Nocardioides panacis: one gene and its partner. The protein of the gene in region 2 interacts with the protein of the main gene of each other region in a pairwise test. Links are inferred from orthologs where the notes say so. Each region holds a gene or a part of one and is shown on either strand. Other genes may lie near its edges. The genes, in order: KRR39_RS03905 and KRR39_RS12285.

Region 1 (3,148 bases), 1.8 Mb from region 2 along the record:
GCGCGGGTCACGCGCCGACCCGCGTCCGGGAGGCGGAGGAGATCGTGCAGGAGCCCACGACGCGGGTGCCGTCGTAGACGACGGCGGCCTGGCCGGGGGCGATGCCCTGGGCCGGGTCGAGCAGCTCGACGACGACCTCGTCGCCGCCGGGCGAGACGGTGACGACGGCGCGGTGCTCGTCGCCGTGCGCGCGGAGCTGGACGGTGCCGTGCAGCGGCGCGGCGGGGACTTGGCCGCACCAGCGCGGCCGGATGCCCTCGATGTGGTCGACGGTGAGCTCCTCACGGGGGCCGACGGTCACCGTGCCGGAGACCGGCTCGATGTCCAGGACGTAGCGCGGGCGGCCGTCGTCGGCGGGCCGGCCGATCCGCAGGCCCTTGCGCTGCCCGATGGTGAACCCGAACGCGCCGTCGTGGCTGCCGAGCACCTCGCCGCTGGCGTGGTCGACGAGCTCCCCCGACGTCAGCGTGTCCGGGCCGAGCTTCTCGCGCAGCCAGCCGGCGGTGTCGCCGTCGGAGATGAAGCAGATGTCGTGGCTGTCCGGCTTCTGGGCGACCTGCAGGCCGCGGCGCTCCGCCTCGGCCCGCACCTCGGCCTTCGGGGAGTCGCCCAGCGGGAACAGCGAGTGTGCGAGCTGCTCCTGGGTGAGCACGCCGAGCACGTAGGACTGGTCCTTGCCCGGGTCCACGGCCCGGTGCATCGCGATCAGCCCGTCGTCCCCGGTGACCAACTGGGCGTAGTGACCGGTCGCGACGGCGTCGAAGCCGAGTGCGAGCGCCCGGTCGAGCACCGCGGCGAACTTGATCTTCTCGTTGCAGCGCAGGCAGGGGTTCGGGGTGCGACCCGAGGAGTACTCCGCCAGGAAGTCCTCGACGACGTCTTCGTGGAACCGGTCGCTCAGGTCCCAGACGTAGAACGGGATCCCGATCGCGTCGGCGGCCCTCCGCGCGTCGTTGGAGTCCTCGATCGTGCAGCAGCCCCGCGCCCCGGTCCGGTAGGACTGCGGGTTGCGGGACAGCGCGAGGTGGATCCCGGTGACGTCGTGGCCCGCGTCGACGGCCCGGGCGGCGGCCACGGCGGAGTCCACTCCGCCGCTCATCGCAGCGAGAACGCGCACGGTCAGCCGGCCTTCTTCGAGGTCCCGAAGCCGGCCGCGACACCCGCGGCACGGGCCCGCTCCACGACCGGCGCGATCGCGCCGACCAACGCCTCGACGTCGGCCTCGGTGCTGGTGTGGCCCAGCGAGAAGCGCAGCGAGCTGCGGGCCTGCTCCGCGTCGCGGCCCATCGCGAGCAGGACGTGGGACGGCTGGGGCACCCCGGCCGAGCAGGCCGAGCCCGTCGAGCAGGCGATGCCGCGCGCGTCGAGCAGCATCAGCAGCGAGTCGCCCTCGCAGCCGGGGAACGTCAGGTGCGCGTTGCCGGGCAGCCGGTGGTCGAGGTCGGTGTCGGGGTCGCCGTTGAGCTGGGCGTCCGGCACCTGCTCCTGCAGCCGGGCGACCAGCTCGTCGCGCAGCGCGCGGACCCGCACGGCGTGCTCGGCCTGCCGGGCGACGGCCAGCTCGACGGCGCGGGCGAACCCGGCGATGGCCGGGGTGTCGATCGTGCCGGAGCGGATGTCGCGCTCCTGTCCCCCGCCGTGCAGCTGCGGGGTCACGTCCAGGTCCCGGCGCACGACGAGCGCGCCGACGCCGTACGGGCCGCCGACCTTGTGGGCGGTGAGCGTCAGCGCGTCCACGCCGGAGGCCGCGAAGTCCACCGGCACCTGGCCCACGGCCTGCACGGCGTCGGTGTGCACCGGCACCCCGTGGGCGTGCGCGAGCGCGACGGCCTCGCCGACGGGCTGGACCGTGCCGACCTCGTTGTTGGCCCACATCAGCGAGACCAGCGCCACCCCGCCGGGGTCGCGCTCGAGCGAGTCGCGCAGCGCGGCGACGTCGAGGCGGCCGAGCGCGTCGACCGGCAGCAGCTCGACGTCGGCCCCCTCGTGCTCGGCGAGCCAGTGCAGGGGGTCGAGGACCGCATGGTGCTCGACGGAGGAGGTCAGGATCCGGGTGCGGCGGGGGTCCTGCGCCCGGCGGGCCCAGAACAGGCCCTTGAGCGCCAGGTTGTCCGACTCGGTGCCGCCGGAGGTGAACACCACCTCGCCCGGCCGGCAGCCCAGCGCCCGCGCGATGGTCTCGCGGGACTCCTCGACCACCCGGCGCGCGGCCCGTCCCGACGCGTGCAGCGAGGAGGGGTTGCCGATCCGGGTGAGCTGCTCGGTCATCGCCGCGACGGCCTCGGGGTACATCGGCGTCGAGGCGGCGTGGTCGAGGTAGACGGTGTCTTCGGTCATTGCACTCACCAGCGTACGGCGTGCCGGGGCACCCCTCACCTCAGGCGTCGAGCCGGGCCTGCCAGGGGTGTTCCGGGTGCAGCCGGCGCAGCGACTCGCGCAGCCAGGCCCGGCGCTCGTCGTCGAGCAGCGGCCAGACGCCGTCGAGGTCGATGCGGTCCTTGACACGGTGCTGCTTGGTCTTGAACAGCAGCGACACCTCGGGCCGCTGGTAGCGGACCCCGTCGTCGGCGACCCAGGTCACCTCGTCCCGCCACGGCGAGCGCGCGTCCTCGCGCATCCAGATCTGGCTGAGCGGCTCGAGCGGGGTCGGGTCCGGTCGTCGATCACCCGCAGCGAGCCGGCGTTGCTCCACAGGTGGAACGTCCTCGGCGTCCGGGCGCCAGGCCCGCCTCCTCGCGGGTCACAGCCCGACGACCGCGAGCAGCGCGCGGTGGTCGGTGCCCTCGACGGTGACGGTGTCCGTGCGCAGTGCGCGCAGACCGGAGCTGACCAGCACGTGGTCGATCGGCACCATCGACGGGACCGGGAAGCCGAGCCGGGACACCTCGCCGGCGGCCGGCCAGGTCGGCTGCCAGCGCGAGTCGGCCTGGGTGGCGGCGTCCTCGAAGCCGCTGCCGACCAGCGCCCGCATCGGCACGTGGTCCATCGTCGCGTTGAGGTCCCCGACGATCAGCGTCCGCTCGGAGGTGGCGCGGGCCGCGTGCCGGATCACGCCGTGGTCCATCCGCCAGCCGGACACGTCCCCGACCGGCGGGCGCGGGTGCACGGCGATCAGGTGCACCCGGCCGGCAGGGGTGGCCAGGTCGAG
Region 2 (3,037 bases):
GAGCGATCAGGCCGGCGCTGCGCACGCGCGGGGGGAGTTGCAGACTCAAGATCAGAGCCTCTCTGTCCAAGAAGCGGGTCAGGGGGAACGTTACTACTGACGCGACAGCGTTCTGCGGGTAGGTGGGGCGGTAGTTTCACGGTGTGACAAATGCGACGGGCTCCCCCGGCTCGCCCGGCCCCGCGGCAGGGGGGGCCCGCGACCTCCACGTATCTCGACACGGTGTCCACCGAGGCGCTGCACCCGGCTGCCCGGGAGACCCTGCTGAGCGCCCTGGACCGGGGCTGGGCGGACCCGCTGCGGCTGCACGGCGCCGGCCGCGAGGCCCGGCTGCTGCTCGACAACGCCCGCGAGGTCGTGGCCGCCCTGCTGGGTTCCCGGCCGGACGAGGTCAGCTTCACCTCCTCGGGCACGGCGGCCGTGCACCTCGGCGTGCTGGGCCTGCTGCTGGGCCGCCGGCGGGTCTCCCCCCGTCTGGTGCACACCGCTGTGGAGCACTCCGCCGTGCTGTCGGCGGGCGCGTGGTGGGCCCGGCACTTCTCCGGTACGGCGGACGGGGTGCCCGTGGACGCGCAGGGGCACGTGCGGCTCGACGCCCTGGACGACGCCCTCGCGCAGGGGGCCGGCGTGGCCGCCGTACAGGTGGCGAACCCGGAGGTCGGCACGCTGCAGCCCTGGCCGGAGGTCGCCCGGACGGCCGCACGGCACGACGTGCCGGTGTTCGCCGACGCCTGCGCGGCCGCCGGGCGGGTCGACCTGCCCGACGGGTGGGCCGCGGCCGCCGCGTCGGCCCACAAGTGGGGCGGCCCGGCGGGCGTCGGCGTGCTGCTGGTGCGCAAGGGCGCGAGGTGGCGGGCGCCGTTCCCCACCGACGACCGCACCGACGCCCGGGTGGCCGGCTTCGAGAACGTCCCGGCCGCGCTGGCCGCGGCCGCCGCGCTGCAGGCCGTCGTCGCCGAGCGCACCGTGGTGGCCGCCCGCCAGCACGCGCTCGTCGACCGGCTCCGGGCCGCCCTGCACGCGGTGCAGGACGTGGACGTCGTCGGCGACCCGGCGGCCCGGCTGCCGCACGTGCTGACCTTCTCCTGCCTGTACGTCGACGGGGAGTCCCTGGTCACCGAGCTGGACCGGCGCGGGTTCGCGGTCGCGTCGGGGTCGGCGTGCACCGCGAGCAGCCTCGAGCCGTCGCACGTGCTGGCCGCCATGGGCGCACTCACCCACGGCAACGTGCGGGTCTCGCTGACCCGCGACACGACCGAGGCGGACGTCGACCGGCTGGTGGCCACCCTGCCTGATGTCCTCGCGCAGCTGCGGCCCTGAGAGGATCCGCCCATGGACGCCGACGTGGAGCTCGACTGCCGGGGCATGCTGTGCCCGCTGCCGATCATCCGGCTGGCCAACAACCTGGGTGACATCGCCGTCGGCGCGACGATGGCGGTGGTGGCCGAGGACCCGGCCGCCCGCCCGGACGTCGCGGCCTGGTGCCGGATGCGCGGCCAGGAGTACCTCGGCGAGGACCTCGCCGAGGACGGGGTCCCCCGCTTCGTGGTCCGGCGGCTGCGGTGACCCACGTCGTCTACAACTCCTTCAACGGACGGTTCTCCGACAACCCCCGGGCGATCTTCGAGCGGCTCCGCGACCGGCCCGGGTTCGAGCACACCTGGCTGATGGACCCCGCGCACGCCGCCGCGTTCCCCGCGGGCGTGCGGACCGTGCGGATCGACGGACCCGGGGCGCGGCACGCCCTGGAGGACGCCGACCTGGTCGTCGCCGGCACGCACACCGAGGTCGACTGGACCAAGTCACCCGGGACGACGTACCTGCAGACCTGGCACGGCACGCCGCTCAAGCGGATCCACTACGACGTGCTGCTGGTGCCCCCGGGGCGGCTGGACTACCTGGACCTGGACGTCGCCCGCTGGGACGTGCTGCTCTCGCCGAACCCGGCGAGCACCCCGCGGCTGCGCAAGGCGTTCGGCTTCGACGGCCCGGTCTGGGAGACCGGTTACCCCCGCAACGACCTGCTGCTCGCCCCGGAGGCCGCCGTCACCCGGGACGCGGTGCGCCGCGGGCTGGGCCTCGACGACGACGAGACCGCGGTGCTGTACGCCCCGACCTGGCGCGACGACGAGAAGTTCGACGAGAGCGTGCCCGTGGTGCCGATGCACCTCCAGCTGGGGGCGCTGGCCCGGAGGCTCGACGAGGCCGGCGGCCGGCACCGGGTGCTGGCGCGGCTGCACAACCTGATGACCGACCGCTCCCGCGCCGAGGAGGCGCCGGGTGTGGTCGACGTGTCGTTCTACCGGGACGTCAGCGAGCTCTACCTCGCGGCCGACGTGCTGGTCACCGACTACTCCTCGGTGATGTTCGACTTCGCCCTCACCGGCCGGCCGATCGTCTACTACGCCTACGACCTCGACCGGTTCCGCGACGAGATCCGCGGGTTCTACTTCGACCTGCTCCCCCAGGCCCCCGGCCCGGTGGCCCGCACCGAGGACGAGCTGGTCGAGGCGCTCACGCACCTGGACCCCGCCGCGTTCGCCGGGCGCTACGCGACCTTCCGCGCGACGTACGGCGGCCTGGAGGACGGGCACGCCACCGACCGGGTCCTGGAACGGCTCGGCCTGGCCGGGCCGCTCGAGGACGCGGCGGTCAGGGGCGCGGGGTCCTGACGTGCGCGGCGATCTCGGCGGCGGCCTCGTCGCCGTAGGCGTCCGCGAACCGCTGCACGAACTGCTGCTGGTGCAGGGTGTACTCCTGGGTGCCGACCTTCTCGACCACGTAGACGGCCAGCAGGCAGCCGAGCTGGGCGGCCCGCTCGAGCGAGAGGTCCCACTCCAGGGCGGCCAGGAAGCCGGCACGGAACGCGTCGCCGACGCCGGTGGGCTCGACCTTCTCGATCTCCGGCACCGCGGCGACCAGGATCGGCTCCTCGCCCTGGCGCTCGACCCGGACGCCAGCGGCGCCGAGGGTGACCACCTGGGTGCCGACGCGCGAGAGGACCTCCTCGGGGGTCCAGCCGGTCTTCTTCTGGATC

Evidence for each region.
Region 1: the proteins of KRR39_RS12285 (region 2) and KRR39_RS03905 interact in binary tests that used the Escherichia coli proteins (3 or more experiments, as listed by UniProt). The link is inferred for Nocardioides panacis from one-to-one orthologs.

Annotation. Positions count from the first base shown.
Region 1 is NZ_CP077062.1:778,240-781,387, reverse strand. What follows is about bases 229-3,063. They hold KRR39_RS03905 (cysteine desulfurase family protein), read right to left. Parts: upstream 2,338-3,063; coding sequence 1,120-2,337; downstream 229-1,119. Other genes in these bases: KRR39_RS03900 (hypothetical protein), read right to left, coding at 2,378-2,692; mnmA (tRNA 2-thiouridine(34) synthase MnmA), read right to left, coding at 229-1,117. Also shown: KRR39_RS03915 (methionine synthase), read right to left, coding at 1-11; more of mnmA, read right to left, coding at 8-228. UniProt on the Escherichia coli protein: Master enzyme that delivers sulfur to a number of partners involved in Fe-S cluster assembly, tRNA modification or cofactor biosynthesis. Catalyzes the removal of elemental sulfur from cysteine to produce alanine.
Region 2 is NZ_CP077062.1:2,537,255-2,540,291, forward strand. The notes cover bases 226-2,949. They hold KRR39_RS12285 (sulfurtransferase TusA family protein), read left to right. Parts: upstream 226-1,332; coding sequence 1,333-1,566; downstream 1,567-2,949. Other genes in these bases: KRR39_RS12280 (cysteine desulfurase family protein), read left to right, coding at 226-1,320; KRR39_RS12290 (CDP-glycerol glycerophosphotransferase family protein), read left to right, coding at 1,563-2,672; KRR39_RS12295 (carbohydrate kinase family protein), read right to left, coding at 2,653-2,949. Also shown: ctaC (aa3-type cytochrome oxidase subunit II), read right to left, coding at 1-49; more of KRR39_RS12280, read left to right, coding at 223-225; more of KRR39_RS12295, read right to left, coding at 2,950-3,037. UniProt on the Escherichia coli protein: Sulfur carrier protein involved in sulfur trafficking in the cell. Part of a sulfur-relay system required for 2-thiolation during synthesis of 2-thiouridine of the modified wobble base 5-methylaminomethyl-2-thiouridine (mnm(5)s(2)U) in tRNA.